DNA from 3 places in the Streptomyces sp. NPDC088254 genome. Region 3 is predicted to be linked to each of the others. Evidence: riboswitches for the same ligand, from Rfam matches in the RefSeq annotation. Region 3 holds a riboswitch; each other region holds the start of a gene.
What was found. Region 3 has a riboswitch for cobalamin ahead of ACIOC0_RS21455 (ABC transporter substrate-binding protein). Riboswitches for the same ligand answer to the same signal wherever they lie in the genome.

Region 1: another riboswitch for cobalamin. It lies ahead of ACIOC0_RS11005 (ABC transporter substrate-binding protein); the one in region 3 lies ahead of ACIOC0_RS21455 (ABC transporter substrate-binding protein).
Region 2: another riboswitch for cobalamin. It lies ahead of ACIOC0_RS03355 (CbtB-domain containing protein); the one in region 3 lies ahead of ACIOC0_RS21455 (ABC transporter substrate-binding protein).

What each region holds. Positions count from the first base shown of each region.
Region 1 is NZ_JBIURQ010000003.1:96,212-103,718, forward strand. Features, by position in the region: gene ACIOC0_RS10975 (SDR family NAD(P)-dependent oxidoreductase) at 206-1,015, shown strand; gene ACIOC0_RS10980 (protein kinase) at 1,659-2,834, shown strand; gene ACIOC0_RS10985 (hypothetical protein) at 2,916-3,152, shown strand; partial or broken gene ACIOC0_RS10990 ((2Fe-2S) ferredoxin domain-containing protein) at 3,158-3,325, opposite strand; gene ACIOC0_RS10995 (ABC transporter ATP-binding protein) at 3,306-4,127, opposite strand; gene ACIOC0_RS11000 (FecCD family ABC transporter permease) at 4,124-5,137, opposite strand; gene ACIOC0_RS11005 (ABC transporter substrate-binding protein) at 5,134-6,186, opposite strand; cobalamin riboswitch at 6,240-6,417, opposite strand; partial or broken gene ACIOC0_RS11010 (3-hydroxyacyl-CoA dehydrogenase family protein) at 6,506-6,712, shown strand; cobalamin riboswitch at 6,913-7,138, shown strand; gene metE (5-methyltetrahydropteroyltriglutamate--homocysteine S-methyltransferase) at 7,304-7,507, shown strand, end outside.
Region 2 is NZ_JBIURQ010000001.1:726,016-733,522, forward strand. Features, by position in the region: gene ACIOC0_RS03330 (CoA-acylating methylmalonate-semialdehyde dehydrogenase) at 1-539, shown strand, start outside; gene ACIOC0_RS03335 (acyl-CoA dehydrogenase family protein) at 547-1,695, shown strand; partial or broken gene ACIOC0_RS03340 (enoyl-CoA hydratase/isomerase family protein) at 1,692-2,717, shown strand; gene mmsB (3-hydroxyisobutyrate dehydrogenase) at 2,648-3,661, shown strand; gene ACIOC0_RS03350 (enoyl-CoA hydratase) at 3,658-4,449, shown strand; cobalamin riboswitch at 4,526-4,670, shown strand; gene ACIOC0_RS03355 (CbtB-domain containing protein) at 4,707-4,928, shown strand; gene ACIOC0_RS03360 (CbtA family protein) at 4,950-5,702, shown strand; gene ACIOC0_RS03365 (hypothetical protein) at 5,849-6,187, shown strand; gene ACIOC0_RS03370 (histidine phosphatase family protein) at 6,205-6,786, opposite strand; gene metE (5-methyltetrahydropteroyltriglutamate--homocysteine S-methyltransferase) at 6,961-7,507, opposite strand, start outside.
Region 3 is NZ_JBIURQ010000007.1:168,446-175,952, forward strand. Features, by position in the region: gene ACIOC0_RS21440 ((2Fe-2S)-binding protein) at 1-303, opposite strand, end outside; gene ACIOC0_RS21445 (ABC transporter ATP-binding protein) at 297-1,367, opposite strand; gene ACIOC0_RS21450 (FecCD family ABC transporter permease) at 1,364-2,467, opposite strand; gene ACIOC0_RS21455 (ABC transporter substrate-binding protein) at 2,464-3,699, opposite strand; cobalamin riboswitch at 3,926-4,112, opposite strand; gene ACIOC0_RS21460 (YnfA family protein) at 4,688-5,023, opposite strand; gene ACIOC0_RS21465 (hypothetical protein) at 5,035-5,229, opposite strand; gene ACIOC0_RS21470 (MerR family transcriptional regulator) at 5,314-5,769, opposite strand; gene ACIOC0_RS21475 (DoxX family protein) at 6,112-6,459, opposite strand; gene ACIOC0_RS21480 (acetoacetate--CoA ligase) at 6,456-7,507, opposite strand, start outside.

The DNA of each region.
Region 1 (7,507 bases), on a different contig from region 3:
TTCTCTTCGACCGACCGCCGAGTCCCGCTCGGCCGTCCAGTCGTGCGCCGCGCTGTGCGGAAATGCCCGCGTCCGTGTCCCACTGACGCGTTCCGCATCCCCCGGGCGCCGTGACTCCCGTCCGGCGCCCCGCCCCGTTGTGTACCGCACGCCCACCGCCCCGCACCGGGGCCTGCGTCGCGTGCCGTCAACCCCGGATTGGATCATGTCCGACACCACTCTTCCGTCCCGCACGGCCCTGGTCACCGGTGCCACGGCCGGCATCGGCCACGAGACCGCACGGCAACTCGCCGAGCGCGGTGCCACCGTGCTGCTGCACGGTCGTACCGCCGAGGACGCCCGAGCCGCCGCCGACAGCCTCATCACCACCGCCGGCATCGACGCGAACCAACTGTGCACGTACGCCGCAGACTTCGCGCATCTCGACGAGGTCGAGGCCCTCGCCCACCAGGTAGTCGCCGAGCACCCTCATCTGGACGTCCTCGTCAACAACGCGGGCATGGCCGCACCCGAGCGGCACACCGTCACCGCCGACGGCAACGAGATCGCCTTCCAGGTCAACTTCCTCGCCCACTACCTGCTCACCTGCCTGCTGGAGCCCGCGCTGACCAGCGAACCGGGCGGCCGGGTCGTCAATGTGTCCTCCTCCCTGCACCGCACCGCCTCCATCCAGTGGTCCGACCCGAACCGCGCCCGCCGCTACTCGCGCCTCGCCGCGTATGCCCAGTCCCAGCTGGCCCTGACGGTGTTCGCGGCGGACCCTCGCGTCACCGCGGTCTCCGTGCACCCGGGCGTCTGCGACACCGCGCTGCTCCCGCTGTACGCCCACGAGGGCGTCACTCCCGCCGAGGGCGCCGCGCATGTGGTCCGGCTGTGCGACCCGGCGGTCGAGATCGTCAACGGCGCCTACTACGACCGCACCGAGCGCGTAGACCCGGCCCCGGCCGCCACGGAGGACCGCACGGTGAGGCGCCTCATCAGACTCGCCGACCTCCTGGTCGGTCGCACCGCCTGAACCTCTTTCCACCCAAAGGGAGTTGACCCGAGTGTCGAAGCGCGCCCGCAAGAAGAAGGCCCGCCGCAAGAAGAAGGCGAACCACGGCAGCAAGGCCGGCCAGCGCTGATCCGACCGACAGGGACGGGCGGTTGCCCCACCCCGCACCCGGCCCCGCCCGCCCTTGTCCCCCACCGGCCACCCACGAGGCATCGGTGATCGAACTCATGCGCTGCACAACCTCATTCACCCGCTGGTTCCCCACCCGGTCTCCGGGCCCGGCAGCCATCGGCCGGCATGTGCCGATGACGGGAGTCGACCTCCCCCAGATGGGCCGACCGCCAGGCCGAACAGCGCGTTGTCGCGGCCACCTGTGCGGGCCACGCCGTGCTGCGCGGCTCCCCGGACGCCCTCACCCCCGAGCTTCGCGCCTCTGGCGACCATCGCATGGACAAGCCCGCCCGTCCTCCTGCCCGCGCCAGTGCTGTGACCGCATAGGTGGACCGGATTGGCGGTTGGAGCGCGGAATCGATGCGGTCACAACACTGGGCAGTCCCTTATCGCATCAATGGGCCCCGCCGGGGAAAAATGCCCGACTTCGCCGGGGCGTACGTGACTTGTGCCATGCTCGGCCTCTGTGGGGGACACATTAGGACTCGGAGCAGTGCTGCCCAGTGGCCGCTACCGGATCGAGGCGAAGCTCGGCAGTGGCGGCATGGCCGACGTCTTCCGGGCCTACGACACGAAGTTGGCCCGGATGGTCGCCCTCAAGACGATGCGGACCGGCCTGTCGTTCGACGACGGGTATCCGGCCCGGTTCCGGCGTGAGGCGCAGGCCATGGCAGCCATCAGCCATCCGCATGTGGTGGCGGTCCACGACATGGGGGACGAGCCCGTCCCGTACATCGTGATGGAGCTCGTCGACGGCCGCAGCCTCGACGATCTGCTGCGCGCAGGGCGTCCCCTGCCGGTGGCGCAGGCTCTGCATCTCGCATCGCAAGTGCTGGCCGGGCTCGCCGTGGCCCACGCGCACGGGCTGGTCCACCGTGACATCAAGCCGGGGAACGTGCTGCTGGCGACGGACGGGACGGCAAAGGTGGCGGACTTCGGCATCGCGCGGGCCGTCGAGGGGGCCGGGACCGCCATCACGCGAACCGGCCTGCTGATCGGCACCCCGCACTTCATGTCGCCCGAGCAGGTGCTGGGCCGCTCAGACATCGACGGCCGGTCCGATCTCTACTCGGTCGGTGTGATGCTGTTCCAGATGCTTGCCGGGCGGCTCCCCTTCGAGGCGGACTCCGGCTATGCGATCGGATACCTGCACCTCACCGCTCCGCCGCCCACCCTTGCCTCCCTGGGCATCACGGCAGACCCGGCGGTGGAGGCCGTACTGGCCCGCGCCCTGGCGAAAGAGCCCGCCCACCGCTACCCGGACGCGGAATCGATGCGCGCGGCGCTGCACCAGCCCGCCCCCACGGCCCGGACGCGACAGGCCCCCTACGTGCCTCCGCGACCGCCTCAGCCCCCGCCGACCGCCGTCCCCCGCGGTCGGCTATCACGCGCCCGCCGGCTACTCATCGCCCAGGCAGCCTGCCTGCTCGCATGGCTGCTAGGAGCCCAGAGCGATGCGGCCTGGCTGGCGGCCCCCGGGGCCCTCGGGGCTCTCATCGTCGCGTTGCCGGGGCTGTGGACGTCATGCTCGGCGGCGTTTCGGCATCGCAGACCATGGAGCACGGCCGTCAAGATCAAGACGACTGCCGCCATGGCTCTTCATGGAGGAGTGGCGCTCTTCCTCCTGACGGCCATTATGGTTGCGCTGGTGGCTCCAGCCGGGCTGTGACCGCATACCTTCGCCGGGTTGGGCGGGGGTGGGGCCATTAATGCCAGCTACCTGGACGAGGCATCCGCCTGTGCTCGGCTCGTGCAGCCGCTGTCCGACCGCAGCAATCCGTTGATCACGGCGTTCCCAGCCGAGCTTGCAAGCGATGCCGAGGCAGTTCTGGCGGTGATGCCTGATTCTCGGCTCCAGCCGCATGCCTCGTTCTCGGTCGCTGTCGAGGGCCAGCAGGTTTCGATCCCCGGGCGCCTCTCCAACGACGAGCCGCCGACTGCCAGGGTGGTGCGCCTGGTCCGCGTTTTCCGTCCCGCTGTTCGCTGAATTCCGACGCGTACGGGTATCTCCTCGGCCAGGCGCGCGAGTTGCCGGTCGTGGTCCACGCCGGTGACTTTCGAGGTTCCGCAGCAGCAGTCCCGGCAGACGACGACGCGGCACGGTGCCGGTTCGGCGGCTGTGCGCTCCGTTCCGACTGCTTCAGGGCGTTGTCGAGGCATCGCTCGTCGCACTCCTCTCCAGGGGAGATCCGTCCCGGACGGCTGGGCGCAGGAAGCGGATCACGGGGTGGCCGGGGTCGTGGGTCACCTGGGCACGGACGCCGTAGACCTGCTCGATGAGGGCGGGGGTGAGAACCTCGGCCGGGGTGCCCTGCGTGACGGCGCGGCCGTCGCGCAGGACGAGCAGGCGGTCGCAGTACATGGCGGCGAGGTTGAGGTCGTGCAGGGCGATCACCGTGGTGACCGGCAGGCCGGCGATCAGTTCCAGGAGGTCGAGCTGGTGCTGGATGTCGAGGTGGTTGGTGGGCTCGTCGAGGAGGAGTTCGCGGGGTTGCTGGGCGAGAGCGCGGGCGATCTGGGTGCGCTGGCGTTCGCCGCCGGAGAGAGTGTGCCAGGACTGACCGGAGCGGTCGGCCAGTCCGGTGCGCGCGAGGGCCTCGGTGACGGCTTCCGCGTCGGCCGTGGTCGGGGGCGTCCAGGCGCGGCGGTACGGGATGCGGCCGAGGGCGCCGACGTCCCGGACGGTCAGCTCGGTCTGGGTGTCGGCGTGCTGCTCGACCGTGGCGACACGGCGGGCGGTGGCACGGCGGCCGACCTCGGCGAGCGGGCGCCCGTCCAGGGTCACGACTCCGGAGGTAGGGGCGAGGACCCCGGCCAGCAGCCTCAACAACGTTGATTTTCCTGAGCCGTTGGGGCCGAGCAGGCCGACGGTCTCGCCGGGGTGCAGGGCGAGCGTGACGCCGTCGACGACGACCTTGTCGCCCAGGCGCCGTACGACGTCGTCCGCGTGCAGGCTGCTCATGTCCTTCTCCGTCCTCGGTAGAGCACGGCCACGAACGCCGGTACGCCGATGAGGGACGTCACCACGCCCACCGGGACCTCCTGCGGGTCGAGGACGGTACGGGCCAGGGTGTCCACCCACACCAGGAAGACAGCGCCGGTCAGCGCGGTGACCGGCAGCAGGCGGGCGTGCCCGGATCCGGTGAGGGCCCGGGTGGCGTGCGGCAGGACCAGGCCGACGAAGCCGATCGCGCCGGCGCAGCTGACCAGGGCGGCGGTGAGCAGGGCGGTCGCGCAGAGCAGGACCAGGCGGGTACGGGCGACCCGGACCCCGAGTCCGGCGGCGGCATCGTCCCCGAAGGAGAACGCGTCGAGCGTACGGGCGTACCCGAGGCAGACGACGAGCACCGCAGCCAGGACGGCGGTGCAGAGCAGCACCTGTCCCCAGTCGGCGCCGGTGAGCGAGCCGAGGAGCCAGAACAGCACGCCCCGGGTGGTTTCGGCGTCGGCGGAGGTCAGCACGGTGAACGAGGTCAGCGCGGAGAACAGCTGCATGGCCGCGACGCCGGACAGGACGACCCGGTCGGTGCTGGCTCCGAGGGTCTGGCTGAGCAGCAGCACGAGGGCGAAGGAGAGCAGCGCGCCGAGGAAGGCGCCCGCCGACAGGGACACCGCTCCCCCGCCCACGCCCAGCACGACCACGGCGACAGCGCCGGTGGAGGCGCCGGAGGAGACACCGAGCACGAAGGGGTCGGCGAGCGGGTTGCGCAGCAGCGACTGCATGACCGCGCCGCACACGGCGAGTCCGGCCCCGCACACGGCGGCCAGCAGGGTCCGCGGCATCCGCAGGTTCCACACGATGCCGTCCCGCAGCGGCGCCAACTCGCTCTCGCCGAGTCCGAGATGGGCCGCGACGGACGCCCAGACGTCCCCCGTGGAGATGTCGGCGGGGCCGATCGTCACGGCCACAGCGAGCGAGGCGATCAGCGCGGTCAGTCCGCCGCCGGTCAACAGCGCTGTGCGCAAAGTCACTTGGCGAGCCCGAAGTCACGCAGCCCGGCGGCGACCTTCTCGATTCCCTCGATCGTGCGAATGGATGGGTTCATCGCCTGCCCGCTGAGCAGGACGTACCGCTTCTTCTTCACGGCGGTGAGGTTGCGGGTGGCAGGGTTCGTCTCCAGGAAGCGGATCTTCGCCTTGGCGGTTTCGGCGGTCTGCTGCTTGCGGGTCAGGTCCCCGATGACGATGACGTCCGGGTCGCGGTCGGCGACGGTCTCCCAGTTGATCTGGGGCCATTCGTCGTGGGTGTCGGCGAAGGCGTTCTTCGCGCCCACGGCACGGGTGATGGCGCCGGGCGCACCGCAGCAGCCGGCGAGGTAGGGCGACTGGGAGTTGGCGAACCAGTACATGAGGGAGACGTCTGAGGCGTGCAGTCCGGCAGCGGCTGTGCTCACCCTCTTCTTCAGCGAGGCGACGAGCTCTTCGCCGCGCTTTTCGACGCCGAACGCCCGTGCCAGGTCGCGTATCTCCCCGTACACGGCGTCGAGCGTGAGGGGTGTGGAGCGCGATCCGTCGCCGCCGCTGTCGTTGTCCTTGCCCGCCGCGCAGTCGGACGGCGAGACGTAGGTCGGCACGCCCAGCTTCTCGAACTGCTCGCGGGTGGCGACGCCGCCCTTGCCGAGGGTGGAGACGAAGGAGGCGGTGACGAAGTCGGGTTCGGCGTCCAGGACCTTCTCGAAGGAGGGGTTGTTGTCGGCGAGGCGCGGCACGGTGGCGTTGGCCTTCTCCAGGCCCTTCATCACCGGGTCGGTCCAGGTCGCCGTGCCCGCCATGCGGTCGGCCAGGCCCAGGGAGAGCAGGATCTCGGTGGTGCCCTGGTTGAGTGAGACGGCCCGCTTCGGGGCCGACTTCATGGTGACCTTGTTCCCGCAGTTGTCGATGGTGACCGGGTAGCCGGTGGCCGCGGCCTTCTCGGTCTTCGCGTCGTCGCCGTCGGCGGAGCCGCAGGCGGTGAGCAGCAGGGCGGAGGTGAGAAGCAGGGCCGGGGTACGGAGGAGGGCGGGGGTGCGGAGCACGGGCATGCCTCGGGGGTCGGGGCTCGTTCGCGGAGCCTGGCCTACGGGTGTCCCCCGCGCCGGGGCGCGGAGGTGCCAGCAGGTCTTCGGACTCGGGTTCGTCCGGCCGGGGCGCCTTCCCGGTCTCCCAGTGGCGTGCGTGCCCCGCCCGTCCCCCTCACCGCTGCGCGTCAGTTCCGGATTCGCACCGGATTCCCTGGCCTCGGGTGTGGCTCGACTGGCCCGTCGAGGCTATCAAGCCCGTCGTACGGTCAGATCGTGCGCTCGGTCACGGGGTAGGGAACAAAGGTGCTGGTGTTCTCGGGGCGCTGGGCTACCGCTTCCAGTGGAACTGGGCTGCGCCCACCCCATGGGCCCGCTCCGGCTCGCGGACCTGATCGGCCTGGACACCGTCGCCTCGATCGCCCAGTCCCTCTACGACGAGTTCCGCGAGCCGCTCTACGCCCCGCCGCCGCTGCTCCAGCGAATGGTGGAGGCCGGTCTCCTCGGCCGTAAGACCGGCCGGGGGTTCCGCATCTACGACCAGGACTGAGGGCCTGGTACGACGCGGGCTGAGGGGCCCGCGACCGCCGCCGCGGGGTGAGGGTGCCGCGCGGCGCGGGGCGGGGGAAGGGGTGGGAGACGCGTGCGCGACGTTTCCCGCCCTCGGCCCGTTTCACACCCGTCACCCGCGTGCACCAGCTCACCATTCGAATGATGGACACGGCCCTCCGGACGCGTAGCCAGCCCCTTACGCTGACTGGTGCAGCTGGTTCGCCCCGTCCGCCAGGCGGGATGCGTCGCAAGAGGGAACCCGGTGGGAATCCGGGACTGCCCCGCAGCGGTGAGCGGGAACGACCGCCGTCATACGCACTGGATCCGAGGTACAGGGTCTGGGAAGCGACGGCCAGTAGGTGTCCTCCGGACCAGGAGGGCGTGCCCGCAAGTCCGAAGACCTGCCACTGCCCGTGTGCGAACCACTCGTACGCGGACATCCCGGTGACCTCGTGGGCGGGTCGGCGTACATACCGAGCGCACGACCGCGCTGTGCAGCGCAAGGTCGCCTCCGCCCGGTTCCGTCACCCCTTCGCGCTCGCGTCCCGTCGCCGGGATCTCAGGGATTCGTCTCGCGAAGGAGATCTCCGTGACCACCAAGTCCGCAGCCGCGGCAGCCCGGGCCACCGTGTACGGCTACCCCCGCCAGGGACAGAGCCGGGAACTGAAGAAGGCGATCGAGGGCTACTGGAAGGGCCGCGTCACCGCCAACGCGCTCCAGGACACCGCCGCCGAGCTGCGCCGCAGCAACTGGCGGCAGCTCGCCGACGCCGGCATCCACGAGGTCCCGACC
Region 2 (7,507 bases), on a different contig from region 3:
ACTTCGGCCCGCTGGTCGGCAGGGACGCCGTCGACAGAGTCCGCGAGTACATCGACCTGGGTGTCGAGGAAGGCGCCGAACTCGTCGTGGACGGCAGGGACTTCGGCCTGCCCGGTCACGAGAACGGCTTCTTCGCTGGGGCCTCGCTGTTCGACCGGGTCACCCCGGCGATGCGCATCTACCAGGAGGAGATCTTCGGCCCCGTGCTGTCGGTCGTGCGTGCCGCCGACTACGAGGAGGCCCTGCGCCTGCCCAGCGAACACCTCTACGGCAACGGCGTCGCCATCTTCACCCGGGACGGCGACACCGCCCGCGATTTCACCCGGCGGGTGAACACCGGCATGGTCGGCGTCAACGTGCCCATCCCGGTGCCGGTCGCCTACCACACCTTCGGCGGCTGGAAGCGCTCCGGCTTCGGCGACCTGAACCAGCACGGCCCGGACGCGATCCGCTTCTACACCCGCACCAAGACTGTCACCTCCCGCTGGCCGGCCGGGCTGCGCGAGGGCGCGAGCTTCACGATCCCCACGATGGGCTGAGTGCCGTATGACCATCACCCTGCTCACCGAGGACCAGCAGGCCCTCGTCGAGACGACGCTCGACTTCGCCCAGGACCATCTGGCGCCGCACGCCCTGGACTGGGACCGCGACAAGCACTTCCCGGTCGATGTGCTGCGCAAGGCGGCCGGGCTCGGACTGGGCGGCGTCTACGTCCGCGAGGAGTCGGGCGGTTCCGGCCTCACCCGCAGCGACGGCGTGCTCGTCTTCGAGACCCTCGCCTCCGGCTGCCCGTCCATCGCCGGATACCTCTCCATCCACAACATGGTCGCCTGGATGATCGACCGCTACGGCGACGACGCCCAGCGCGACCGGTGGCTGCCCCGCCTCTGCGCCATGGACGACCTCGCCAGCTACTGCCTGACCGAACCGGGCGCCGGCTCCGACGCGGCAGCACTGACCACCAGGGCCGTCCGTGACGATGACCACTACGTCCTGACCGGCGTCAAGCAGTTCATCTCCGGCGCGGGCGCCTCCCAGGTGTACGTGGTCATGGCCCGCACCGGCGGCACCGGCCCTGACGGCGTCTCCGCCTTCCTCGTCGACAAGGACGACCCCGGGCTCACCTTCGGCCCCAACGAACGAAAGATGGGCTGGAACGCCCAGCCCACCCGCCAGGTCGTCATGGACGGCGTACGACTGCCCGCCGATCGACTCCTAGGGCGCGAGGGCGAGGGCTTCCGCATCGCCATGAGCGGTCTGAACGGCGGTCGCCTCGGCATCGCCGCCTGCTCCCTCGGCGGCGCACGCAGCGCCCTCGACCGCAGCCTCGCCCACCTCGCCGACCGGGAGGCGTTCGGCGCACGGCTCCTCGACGCGCAGGCGCTGCGCTTCCGCCTCGCCGACATGGCGACCGAGCTGGCCGCCGCCCGCGCCCTGGTCCAGCAGGCCGCGGGGGCCCTCGATCGCGGCGACCCGCAGGCACCGTACCTGTGCGCCATGGCGAAGCGGTTCGCCACCGACACCGGGTACTCGGTCGCCGACCGCGCACTCCAGTTGCACGGGGGCTACGGATACCTGAGCGAGTACGGCATCGAGAAGATCGTCCGAGACCTGCGCGTCCACCAGATCCTTGAAGGAACCAACGAGATTATGCGCGTCATCGTGGCCCGTGGCCTGACGGAGGCGTGCGCATGACCGCCGCCGACGAACCCGTCCTGTTCCACACCACCGGCCGGGCCGCCCACATCACCCTGAACCGGCCCAGGGCCCTCAACGCCCTCAACCACGAGATGGTCCGGCGCATCGACGACGCACTCAGCCACTGGGAGCCGGACCCGGCCGTGGAGACCGTGGTCATCACCGGTTCCGGGGAACGTGGCCTGTGCGCGGGCGGCGACATCCGCAGCATCCACGACGACGCCCGGGACGGCGACGGCTCCGCGTCGGCCGCGTTCTGGCGCGACGAGTACCGTCTCAACGCCCGGATCGCCCGCTACCCCAAGCCGTACGTGGCCGTCATGGACGGCATCGTCATGGGCGGCGGGGTCGGCCTCTCCGCGCACGGCAGCGTCCGGATCGTCACCGAACGATCGAGGATCGCGATGCCCGAGACCGGGATCGGGTTCGTCCCGGACGTCGGCGGCACCTACCTGCTCGGCCTGGCGCCGGGTGAACTGGGCACGCACCTGGCACTGACCGGCGCACAGATCGGCGCGGGTGACGCCCTGCTCTGCGGGCTCGCCGACCACTTCGTGCCGACGACGGCACTCCAGGGGTTCATCGACGACCTCGCCGAGATGCCTGTGCGCGACGCACTGGCCCGTCATGTACAGCCTTCTCCGTCAGGCGAGTTGGGTCGCCGACGGGCATGGATCGACTCCTGCTACGCCGCTGACACGGTCGAGGAGATCGTGGACCGGTTGCTCGCCGACGGCGGCCCGGACGCAAAGGAGACAGCCGAGACCCTCCTCGCCAAGTCGCCTACCGCCCTCAAGGTCACCCTCACCGCCCTGTCCCGCGCCCGGCGCCTCGGCCCGCTGGAGCGAGTCCTCGACCAGGAGTACCGCGTCTCCTGCGCCGCCCTCCGGCACCCGGACCTGGTGGAGGGCATCCGCGCCCAGGTCATCGACAAGGACCGCGACCCGCACTGGTCGCCGGCCACTTTGGTGGAGGTGACCGACGCCGACGTCGAAGACTTCTTCGCTCCGCTCGGCGAGCGAGAACTCGGACTCACCGGTTCGGGCGGGAGCACGGAGGTGGCCTGGTGAGCCGTACCGTCGCTTTCATCGGCCTCGGGCACATGGGCGCCCCGATGGCCGCCAACCTGGTGAAGGCCGGGCTCCGCGTACACGGTCATGACCTCGTGCCCGAGGCCGTGAACAGCGCCACGCGGGCGGGCGTGGAACCCGCGCCGTCGGCGGCCGCCGCGGTCGACGGCGCCGACGTGGTCATCACCATGCTTCCCGCGGGCCGCCACGTCCTGGACCTCTACGACACCCTTCTGCCCGCCGCCCGGCCCGGCACCCTGTTCGTCGACTGCTCCACCATCGACGTCACCGACGCCCGTACCGCCCACGACCGCGCGGCAGCCGCCGGAATGCGAACCCTGGACGCACCGGTTTCCGGCGGAGTGGTGGGAGCCGAAGCGGCCACCCTCACTTTCATGGCCGGCGGGGGAGAGACCGAGTTCGCCGAGGCGCTTCCCCTGCTCGAAGCCATGGGCAAGAAGGCCGTCCACTGCGGCGGTGCGGGTGCCGGACAGGCGGCCAAGATCTGCAACAACATGATCCTCGGCGTCTCCATGATCGCCGTCAGCGAGGCGTTCGTCCTCGGCGAGAGCCTCGGCCTGTCGCACCAGGCCCTGTACGACGTGGCCTCGACGGCATCCGGGCAGTGCTGGGCCCTCAGCGTCAACTGCCCCGTTCCCGGGCCCGTGCCGACCAGCCCGGCCAACCGGGACTACCGTCCGGGCTTCGCCGCCTCTTTGATGGCCAAGGACCTGGGACTCGCGGCAGACGCGGCCAAGGCCGGCGGAGTACACGCGGAACTGGGCCTGAGAGCAGCCGAGTTGTACGCCGCCTATGCCGAGCGAGGCGGGGCCATGCAGGACTTCTCCGGCATCGTACGTACGATCAGGGACCAGAGCGGAGCTGAGGGATGACCATGGAACCGGCCGCCGAATACGAGACGATCCTGGTCGAGCGCAAGGGCCGAACCGCCCTGCTCACCCTGAACCGGCCCAAGGCACTCAACGCCCTCAACCTGCAGGTCATGAACGAAGTCGTCGCGGCGACCGAAGCCCTCGACCGGGACCCGGGCTGTGGCTGCATCGTGATCACCGGTTCGGCGAAGGCGTTCGCGGCTGGCGCCGACATCAAGGAGATGCAGCCCCAGGGATACATGGACATGTACCTGGCCGACTGGTTCGCTGCCTGGGACCGCATCGGAGAGTTGCGCACGCCGACCGTGGCCGCCGTCGCCGGATACGCCCTGGGAGGGGGCTGCGAGCTCGCCATGCTCTGCGACATCCTGCTCGCCGCCGACACGGCCGTCTTCGGCCAGCCCGAGATCAAACTGGGGGTGATTCCCGGCATCGGCGGCTCCCAGCGCCTGACCCGTGCTGTCGGCAAGGCCAAGGCCATGGAGCTGTGCCTGACCGGGCGCACCATGGACGCGACCGAAGCCGAGCGAGCCGGACTGGTCTCCCGTGTGGTCCCCGCCGACGACCTGCTCGGCGAAGCCCTGGCCGTCGCCGAGACGGTCGCCGGCATGTCGCTGCCGGTCGCGATGATGGCGAAGGAAGCGGTCGGGCGGGCTTTCGAGACCACCCTCACGGAAGGCGTCCGCTTCGAACGCCGTCTGTTCCACGCCATGTTCGCGACCGCAGACCAGAAGGAAGGCATGGGAGCATTCGTCGGCAAACGGCCACCGGTATTCCGTCACCGCTGAACCACGAAGCCCGTGCCCGTACCGTCCGTCCGGTGGGAGAGGAAGATCACGCCGGACGGACGCGGTCTTGGCCATGCCCGCGCCACGCGGTACGGTCTGTCCGATATCGACGACGGCGAGACGGAAGCCGGTGGGAATCCGGCACGGTCGCGCCACTGTATGCGGGACCCCCTTCGGGGCGTCGCGTGAGTCAGACCCGTGGCCGTCGTCCTGTGCACCACCGAGATGGGACGCGAACTCCCAGAGGAGGTTCTGCCATGGCGCAGACCGTCGCCCAGCCGACAGCCACCACTCCCGCCGTTCCCGCCACGCTGCCGCTGAAGGCGATAGCGCCCTGGGCGGTCTTCTTCGGCGTCCTGATGCTGGTCCTGCTCTACTTCGTCGGCGCCGAGCAGGGCGCCACCTCCGTGTTCAACGGCACCGACGTCCACGAGTGGGTGCACGACGCCCGCCACCTGCTCGGCTTCCCCTGCCACTGACACGAGGGACGCCGCACACCCATGAACTCCGCAACGGTAAGAAACCTCCTCGTGCGGGGCATGCTCGCCGGCCTTGTCGCCGGTGTGCTCGCCCTGGTTGTCGCCTATCTCCTCGGTGAGCCGAGCGTCGACAAGGCGATCGCCTTCGAGGACGCCCACTCCCACGAGCACGAGATGGAAGTCGTCTCCCGCTCCCTGCAGTCCACCGCCGGCCTCGCCACGGGCGTCCTCGTCTACGGGGTCGCCTTCGGCGGCATCGCTGCGCTCGCGTACTGCTTCGCCCTGGGCCGCGTGGGCCGCTTCAGCCCGCGGGCGACCGCGCTGCTGCTGTCCGGCTGCGCACTGCTCGCCGTCTACGTCGTGCCCTTCCTCAAGTACCCGGCGAACCCGCCGTCGGTCGGCGACCCCGACACCATCAGCAAGCGGACCACGCTGTACTTCCTGATGATGCTGCTCAGCGTTCTTCTCGCGGTCGCCGCCACCATCCTGGGCAAGCGCCTGGCGCCCAGCCTGGGCACCTGGTGGGCGACAGTCGTCGCGGTGGCCGCCTTCGCCGTCGTCATCGGTCTGGCCTACGAGTTCCTGCCCGTCATCAACGAGGTGCCGCAGGACTTCCCGGCCGCCCTGCTGTGGCGGTTCCGGCTGTCCGCACTGGCCATCCAGTCCGCCCTGTGGGCCGGCTTCGGCCTGCTCTTCGGTGAACTGGCGGAACGCCTGCTGAACCCCAAGCCGGCGACGGCCACGAGCGGCCGCGCGGTTCCGGCCGCGCACTGATTCCTTCCGGACAACAGAGGGCCCTTCGGAACCATCCGGGGGCCCTCTGGCGTTCTCCGGACACCGAGTCCGACGGAAGAGCGACTACGACTCGATGTTCAGCCCGACCCGACGCGGACCACCCGGCCGATGAGCGGAGGAACCGAGTGGCCAAAACCCCCCAGCCGCGCCACATTACCCTCGGCGGCCGTGACGCGGTCGCCCTCACCCGGGAGGAATTCGACCAACTGATCGCCAGCCGACGGCAGATCGGCGGCCAGAGCGCCCGGGTACGAGTCCTCGCCCAGCAGGCCAAACGCACCGAACGGCTGCTCCACGACCTGGAAGCACTGATCGCCTCACAGGGGGAGGACTGCAGCGGGCAGGTCCACACATCGTCGACGCCCTGTGCCGAAAGTCCGTCCGCCCAGACGAGCGCCGCTGGTTCCTGCCTGCGCTGCGAGCTGGCGGCGTTGCTACGCCGTCACCGGGATCCGGCGTCCTGAACACTGGTGACCGAGTCCTAGTTGACGTCCGGCTCGCCCAAGGGACGCCCGAGCCGCAGATTCCAGCGCCCGGCCCGGCCGCTGAGCTCGGTCACCGTAAGGGGTGGCACATCGAGGCGCCAGAAGACAGCGGCGGGTACGTCCAACGCTTGGGTGATCGCCGCCCGCACCACCTCCGGCTCGACCACAGCGAGCACACGACCCTCGACAGCCGCCGCTTCCTCCAGCCACCGCCCGACTTTCCCGCACAGGACTCGTACGGACTCACCCCCGTGCGGTGCGCTCCCCGGGTCGGTGAGCCAGAGGGCCACGGCTTCCGGCTCGGCAGCCGCCACCGCCTCCAGTGTGCGGCCTCGCCAGCGGCCCACATCCAGTCCGTCCAGCTCCGGCGTCTCCACGCCGTCGAGGCCGAGCGCAGTCGCCGTCTCCCGACAGCGCACACTCGGGGACACCACCACACGCGCCGCCACGGGCAGTGACCCGGCGGCCTCACGGGCGCGGGCCGCGCCGCTGTCGTCGATCGAGTCCCCGTCGTAGAACCGCGCCCTCCGCAGTGATGGGCTCGTGGCGGGTGAGACGAAGGTGACGCGGCTGGTCACGCGGCTGCTCCTGCTCTCGATGTCATGGGTCGTGGGTGTCCACCACGCGGGACCGGAGCAGTGGGCGGTGCCCACGGCCGAGTAGGGATACGCGGCTGCCGGCGTCCCTGCGTGGCGGAGCCATCAGGGCCGGGGCGCACATGGCACCCCGGCCCAGTGAAGTGTCCGGTCAGGTCACGCGTCCGGCAACTCCCCGCGGACGGTGCGGGCGGCGGCGACCAGGTTCTCCAGGGAGGCGCGGGTCTCGGGCCAGCCTCGGGTCTTCAGACCGCAGTCCGGGTTGACCCAGAGCCGTTCGGCGGGAATGGCCTTCAGCCCCGTGCGCAGCAGGTCGGCGGCCTCCTCGGCGCTCGGGACGCGGGGGGAGTGGATGTCGTAGACACCGGGCCCGGCCTCGCGCGGGTAGCCGTGCGCGGCGAGCTCGCGGGCGACCTGCATGTGGGAGCGGGCGGCCTCCAGACTGATGACGTCGGCGTCGAGGTCGTCGATGGCCCGGACGATGTCACCGAACTCGGCGTAGCACATGTGGGTGTGGATCTGCGTGTCCGGGCGCACCCCGCCGGTCGTCAGCCGGAAGGCTTCCGTCGCCCACTCCAGGTAGGCCGGACGGCCGGCGGCGCGCAGCGGCAGGGTCTCGCGCAGTGCCGGCTCGTCCACCTGGATCACCGAGGTGCCCGCCGCCTCCAGATCATTGACCTCGTCGCGCAGGGCGAGGGCGACC
Region 3 (7,507 bases):
CCACAGCCGGTCGGGCCCCAGATCGGGGACGCGGCCGGAGAGTGCGGCGCAGGCCAGGGCGATCGACCAGAGCCGGGATGCGGTGCCCAGGTGCAGCGTGGACGCGGCCACCCTGGGCTGGTCGGTGCCCAGCCGCCCGGAGACGGTCCGGACGCATTCCTCCAGGGCATGCGGGTCTGCGTACAGGTCGGTCAGCGGCCGAAAGCCGGGGGCCTCGGGGCGGGGGCCGGTGGCCACCGCGAAGTAGGGGCCAATTGTGGAGATCCACGCCAAGGTGTCGGGGGTGAGGGCCGCGGTCACCACGTCCGCACCGTCCGCGTCAACTCGTGGAAGCCGCAGACGCGGACGACCTGGCCGTCCGGTCCTGTGAGGGTGAGGCGGTCTGCTCCGTCCCAGCTCAGCCGGGGAGCTGCGGCCGAACTGCCCGGCCCGGCGACGGCCAGTCCTTCCCGGGCGAGGGCGCGTTCGAGGAGCGGGCGCACATCGATCGGCGCGTCCACCGTCACTGCGGCGCGTGCTGTGCGGCGCAGTCCGAAGGTGCCGGAGACCGGGTCGAATGCGAGGTGGTCGGCGTCGAAAGCCCCCGCGACGGCACCACTGCGGATCACGTCCTCGGGCGCCCCGGAGTGAACGCGGGATTCGCGGTCGACGAGCCAAACGGCGTCGGCCACCCGCAGGGCCAGTTCCAGGTCGTGGGTGCTGACCACGACGGTCAGTCCCTTGTTCCGGGCGAGGTCGCGCAGCAGTACGGTGAGACCCACTCGTGAGGGGACGTCGAGGAAGGCGGTCGGCTCGTCGAGAAGGACGACGTCGGGCTCCTGGGCGAGGGCGCGCGCGGTCAGGACGCGTTGACGTTCGCCGTCGGAGAGTTCGGCAGCCGGCCGTTCGGCCAGGTGTCCAGCGCCCACTGCTTCCAGCGACCACTCGACAACCGCGTCGTCCGCGGCCGTGAGGCGGCCGGTGAACCCGGTGTGCGGGTGGCGGCCGAGGCCGGCCAGTTCGCGTACGGACAGCAGCCCGGGGTCCACCCGGTCCGTGAGGACGACCGCCAGCCGACGGGCGAGCGCGGTCGGCGACGTCTGTGCGAGGTCGCAGCCGCCGATCCGGATCCGGCCGTCGAGCGGCGGTAGGAGCCCGCACAGGGTCCGCAGCAGCGTGGACTTGCCCGCGCCGTTGGGCCCGAGGAGTACGGTCAGCTCACCGGCCCGCGCCTGAAGGTCCAGTCCCGACAGCACGGACCGGCCGGCTGTGCGCCCGCGCGGTGACCGGGTGCGATAGCCGACAGCGAGCCCTTGGGTGGTGAGGCCGCCGTGGCGGCCCGGTACAGCGGCCGCGTCCGTGAGGGGTTCGGTCATCGTGTCGGTCACGAGGCCACTCCTTGTACGCCGCGACGGCTGCGGATCAGGAACGCGATGACGATGGGGGCGCCGAACAGTGAGGTGACGGCATTGAGCGGCAGCACGGAATCCGTTCCCGGGGGCTGGCTCAGCAGCGCGCACGCCAGCGCGAGGAACGCCCCGGCGAGCATCGACGCCGGGATCAGTGCCCGGTGGTCCGAGGTCCCCAGCGCCACCCGCGTCAGATGTGGGACGGCCAGGCCCAGGAAGGCGATCGGCCCGCAGAACGCTGTTGCCGCGCCCGCCAGCAGCGCTGTGCCGAACAGGGCGAGGTCGCGGCTGCGCCGCACGTTCAGGCCCATGGTGCGGGCGTAGTCCTCGCCGAGCAGCAGGGCGTTGAGGCGTTTGGCGGTCAGCAGCGCGGTCAGCAGGCCGGCGCCGACGACGGGCAGCATGACGTGGAGGTCGGGCCAGGTCGTGGCGCCGAAGCTGCCCAGGCCCCACACGACGAACTGCTGGGCGCGCTCGGGCCGGGCGTAGACAAGCATCACGCCGACCACCGCGGTGGCGGCCGAGCCGATCATGACTCCGATCACGAGCAGGGTGACGGCCGACCGCACCCATCGGGAGAGCAGCAGGACGAGGGCCAGGACGGCGGCGGCGCCGAGCGAGGCCGCGATGACGACGCCCACGCGCCCCAGCCCGGCCAGGTCGCCGGTGAAGCTGCCAGTGACGCCGCCTGTGCCGACCACCACGGCGGCCACACCCATGCTGGCGCCCGAACTCACCCCGAGGGAGAACGGGTCGGCCAGCGCGTTGCGGAACAGCGTCTGCATCTGTACGCCGGCCACCGCGAGGGCGGCACCGACTGCGGTTGCGGTCAGCGCGCGCGGCAGTCTGACCTGCTCGACGATCACGGTCCACCGCGGGTCCTCGGCGGTGCCGCCGAACAGGACCCGCACCACCTCCGCGACCGGCACAGGATGGGAGCCGGTCGCGACGGCGAGGATGAACAGTGTGGCGGTACCGGCCGCGAGGGCGAGGACGACGGCTAGGCGCCGTCGTCCCGGGCCTATCGCCCGCGGGACGTCCGAAGCGGGGGTCGCCTTGGTTGCCGGGTGTGTCGTCACGCCTTGGGCACCGGCTGGTAGAAGGTGAAGGTGTGGCCCTTCGCTTGGTCCGGGTGCATCAGCGCGAAGAGGTCGGCGAGTACCAGGTCCGGGCGCAGCACGCCGCGCTCGAAGTAGTCGTTGCCCCCTCCGGGGCCGAGCGCCTTCGTGTTCGTCCAGACCGCACCGCCGGACAGCGCCTTCAGCTGCCCGTACCGGCTGTCGGCCTTCACGGCGTCTGCGGTGGACTTCCACTGCTGGTCAGCGATCCATACCGGAGCCTGGCCGCCCTTGGCGTACACGGCCTCGAAGTTGAGCTGGAGGCCGCCGGTGCCCTCGTCGCCGGCCCACGGGTAGGTGCCGCCCGCGTCCTTGATCAGCTGGGCGGCGTAGCTACCGCCGGCGGGCATGGACCACGTGCCCTGGTACATCGTGCCGGGCAGGACCTCGACGGCCTTGCCTGCCTTGACCGCCTGCGCGCCCTTCTCTGCGACCTTCCGGTAATCGCCCTCGATGGTGTCGAACACCTCACCCGCACGCTTCTCCGCCCCGGTGAGCGCGGCCATCGCCTTGACCCACTCGGCACGCCCGAGCGGACTGGCCTCCAGCCACTCGGCGTTGGCGACCACGGCGATGCCCGCCTGACGCAGCTTCGGGTACTGAGGGTCGTCGGTGCCCTGGGTCATCAGCACGTCGGGCTTGGCGCCGATGACCGTCTCGGCGTTGAGCGTGCGGTCCTTGGCGTACTCGGTGACCTTGCCGGCCTTCACCCGCTCGATCACCTCGGCGGAGGAGATGGCCGTGGCGCTCGCGACACCGGTCAGCACGTCCAGGGTGCCGGTCTCGGTCAGCAGCGGCAGGTGGGTCGTCGAGGCGGAGTACAGGCTCTTGACGGGCACGGTGACCTGCTGTGCGGACGCCAGTTCGCCGGTCAGCTTCGGCTTCGGAGCACCGCACTTGACCAGTACGTACGACTCGGGCTTCCCCTTGGGGAAGGGCTCTTTGACGGTGAGGACCTGGTAGCTCTTTTCGTACCGGAGCGTGAAGTTCTCGGCGTGCTTCACCGTCGACTTGACCGGGAAGTAGTCCTTGGCCGGGTCGAAGTCCTTGATGCAGCCCTCGCCGGCGGCTTGGGCCTTGGCGTCGGCGGGTGGGCCGGAGTCGCCGCCGCACGCGGTCAGCGTGAAGGCGGCGGCGAGGAATGCCGCAGCGGCGACCTGACGGTGGCCGGGCATGGCGGAACGTACGGACACGGTGACTCCTGGTGGCGTGCGTAGGCAGTGCGCACCGGCATGGCGGGGCGCGTGGTGCGGCGCATGGGAAGGAACCCGCTGAGGGAGGAGGTCGTCAGAAGCTGAGAGAACCGACTCGTGCGTCAAGCCGGGCAGGCCGACTCCGAAGGGCCACAGGCAGCGCGAAGCTGCCACCACACATACGCAGGCACATGGGTGCCACCGCCTCTCCTGGGGAAATCCGCCCCGTACTTCGAGGTGCGACGGCGTGAGTCTCCTGACTCGGGATCACAGCTTCTCCGGCCTTCCCGCCCCGGACGGGGCGGTGGCCATGGGTGGAGTCGCTCCCCCTACACAGTGGCGGTACCGTGCCGGAATCTCACCGGCTTCCTCGTTCCGCCGTCGCTTGACGGACCGAAGCATCGCAGAACCGGCTACGGCCCCGCCAGACCCACTTTTGTGGGACCGGCCACAACTGCGAGGGGCAGCGTTGGGGGCGTCAGACGACGAACTGCCTTGGGGCGCGGCCTTACCGAGGAGGGGCGCGGCGCGTGCCCTCCGGAAGGCGAGCGGCGTGCAGCCGAAGACGGGCAGGGCCGGACCGCCGACCAGGTTCCTGAGGGCTCGTCCGCCGCGATCTCGGTCCGGACGCGGCGAGCGGCCTGAAGCCCATGCTGGCGTACACCGTCTTGGCTCCTGGACCTTCCAGTGCACTGGAAGGTCCGACGTGCTGACCACAGGCGGTGAGCTCGGAGGACAGCAGAGTGCGGATCACGTTGCTGACGCTTCCCGACTGCCCGAACGCCCCACTTGCCCGCGAGCGGGTGACCACTGCACCGGCCGGCCGCGACGTGCCGGTGGAGCGGATCGAAGTGCGCGACGAGGGCCAGGCTGATGGGGATTCCTGGAACGGCCAGGGTGCTCGCCTCCCCGCTGCGTCCGGAGTGCGACAGAGTGGGAAGTTGCACGGTGCGGCTCACGCTGTCGGGGTCCGGGTCCGTGGCGCGGGTCAGTGGCTGCGGGGCGCGTACATGATCACGGCCATGCCGGCGAGGCAGACCAGGGCGCCGACGACGTCGTACCGGTCGGGGCGGTAGCCGTCGGCGATCATGCCCCAGGCGATCGACCCGGCGACGAAGATCCCGCCGTACGCGGCGAGGATGCGGCCGAAGTTGTCGTCGGACTGGAAGGTGGCCACCACCCCGTACAGGCCCAGGGCGAGGACACCGGCGCCGATCCAGATCCAGCCCTTGTGCTCGCGGATGCCCTGCCACACCAGCCAAGCGCCACCGATCTCGAAGAGGGCGGCGACGACGAACAGGGCAACGGAACGAGCGACAGTCATACCGCCGGACCCTACCGGCGGCCCGCGCCCGCGATCTTCAGCGGGTCTCCGGACGCCTTGCAGCCGCACCCGCTCTCACCATCGGCCTTCGGCGCGCAGGAGCATGAGTGGCGGCGTCGGCCGAGCCACCGGGTCCCGGCGGCGAGCACGGCCAGCACGACGGCGGCGGGCACGGCCAGCACGACGGCGGCGGGCAGCCAGCCCACCACCACCCCCGCCCCGGCCCCGACAACACCCGCAAGGGCGGCCAGGCCCCCAGGGCCTTGGGGGCGCGGTGGGGGAGGGCGGGGTCAGCAGCAGGGGCCGGCATGGCGGTTCTCCTCGGCGAGGGCGGTGAAGGGGATGGGACAGCAGGTACTTCCGGCGCATACGGTCAGGTCGTCGCACCCGGCTTCGACCGCCGCTGCCGGGGCGGTGCGGATGGTGGTGAGGTCGGCGATCTTCGCGTCGACCTCGGCGAGCTTGGCAGCGGCCCGCTCCTGGAGCCTCGCGACGGGACGGCCGTGCCGGTGGCGGACGGTCCCCAGAAGCTCGGCGACCTCGTCCAGCGTGAACCCGAGGCGTTGGGCGGCCTTGATCACCCGCAGCGCGGTCACCGCGTCCTCGCCGTACAAGCGGTGGCCGCCGTCGCTGCGTTTCGGCTCGGCAAGCAGGCCCCGCCGCTCGTAGTAGCGCAGGGTCTGGATGTTCACCCCGGCCGCCTCGGCGACCTGACCACTGCGCTCGCCGACCGGCGGAAACGACATCAGGCCAGGGCTGCGGCAGCACCCGTGACGCTCATTTGACGCTCCGGGCGTCGGGGAGCCGACTGGCCGGACCTGAAAGCTGGCCCTGACCAGCACGTTCTTTCGCATCGGGCCGTGGTGACATCTTTCCGATGACGTCGCACGTGGACTTGCGACCGGACGCATGGAGTGATCTTCTGCGCCTTGGTCCGGCAGCGCCTGGCGCTCTGAATCGGTCCTGCCCGCTTCTGCGAAGGCTACGAGGGGAACGCCCGCCCTGCGGGATGCTCAGCACCCCATCGACGACGAGACCGCGCACCTGGGCCGGCGCGTGCAGCGCTTCCTCCGGCGCCCCCGGAGCGGTCAGAGGCCGGGGAGCAGCACGAGATACCAGGCGACCAGGGCCGCGCATGTCACCGCGGGGAGGAGCTTGGTCAGCCCGTCGCCCTTGCGTACGTGCGTGATCACGGCACCGGCGAGCAGGATCAGCAGCCCGAAGCCGGCCAGGCCGCCGCACAGCGGTACGACCGGGCCGAGGGCAACGCCTATGGCGCCCATCAGCTCCAGCCCGCCGATGACCCGGTAGGCCGCGGTGGTGAAGCCGGCGTGGGCGGCCAGCTCGGGCATCGGGCCCAGGGCCAGAACCTTGGCCGCGCCCAGCAAGGCGAAGATCAACGCGATGAGACAGGCCAGCGAGGCGGGGAGGATCACGGGACGTCCTTGGGGGTGTGCGGGCGGCGGGCATGGCGGCGTTCGGCCCCCAGGCCGGCGAAGTAGGCGATCAGGGCGGGGTTGTCGACCGCGGAGGGATTGAGGATCTGTTCGGCGGGGGCGCCCTGAAGGAGGCGCTTGACCGGGACCTCGAGCTTCTTGCCGGTCTTCGTGTGCGGGATGGCCGGCACGGCGAGGATCTCGTCGGGGACATGGCGGGGTGAGGCGCCGGTGCGGATCGCGTCGCGGATCTTCTCGCACAGGGACTCGTCCAGGACGGTCCCGTCGGCGAGGACCACGAAGAGCGGCATCCAGTAACCGCCGTCGGGTTCCTCCGCGCCGATGACGAGGGCCTCGGTGATCTCGGGGAGGCGTTCGACGATGTCGTGGATGTCGGCGCTGCCCAGGCGTACGCCGTTGCGGTTGAGCGTGGCGTCGGAGCGGCCGTGCACGATCACCGAGCCGTGGGAGGTGTGGGTGATCCAGTCGCCGTGCCGCCACACGCCCGGATAGGCGCTGAAGTAGGCGTCGCGATAGCGGCTGCCGTCAGGGTCGTTCCAGAAGTACAGCGGCATCGACGGCATCGGCCGCGTGACGACGAGTTCGCCGACCTGGTCGATGACCGGCAGACCCGCGGCGTCGTACGCCGCGAGCGCCACGCCGAGGTTGGGAGCCGACAGCTCACCCGCCCACACCGGGGTGGTGGGGGCGCTGCCGGCGAAACCGGAGACGACGTCCGTGCCGCCGCTGGTGGAGGCCAGCTGGACGCCTGCGCCGACGTGGTCACGGACCCAGGGGTATGCGGAGGCGGGCAGGGCTGAGCCGGTGCAGCCGACGATGCGGATCGCCGACAGGTCGTGCACGGCGGGGTCGACGCCGAGCTTGGCCATGGCCAGCAGGTACTGGGGGCTGGTGCCGAAGACGGTGACCTTGTGGCGGGCCGCCAGCTCCCACAGGACGTCCGGGCGCGCCACCGGCGCGGGGCTGCCGTCGTAGGTGCAGGTGGCGGCACCGGTCAGCAGAGTGGAGACGACCAGGTTCCACATCA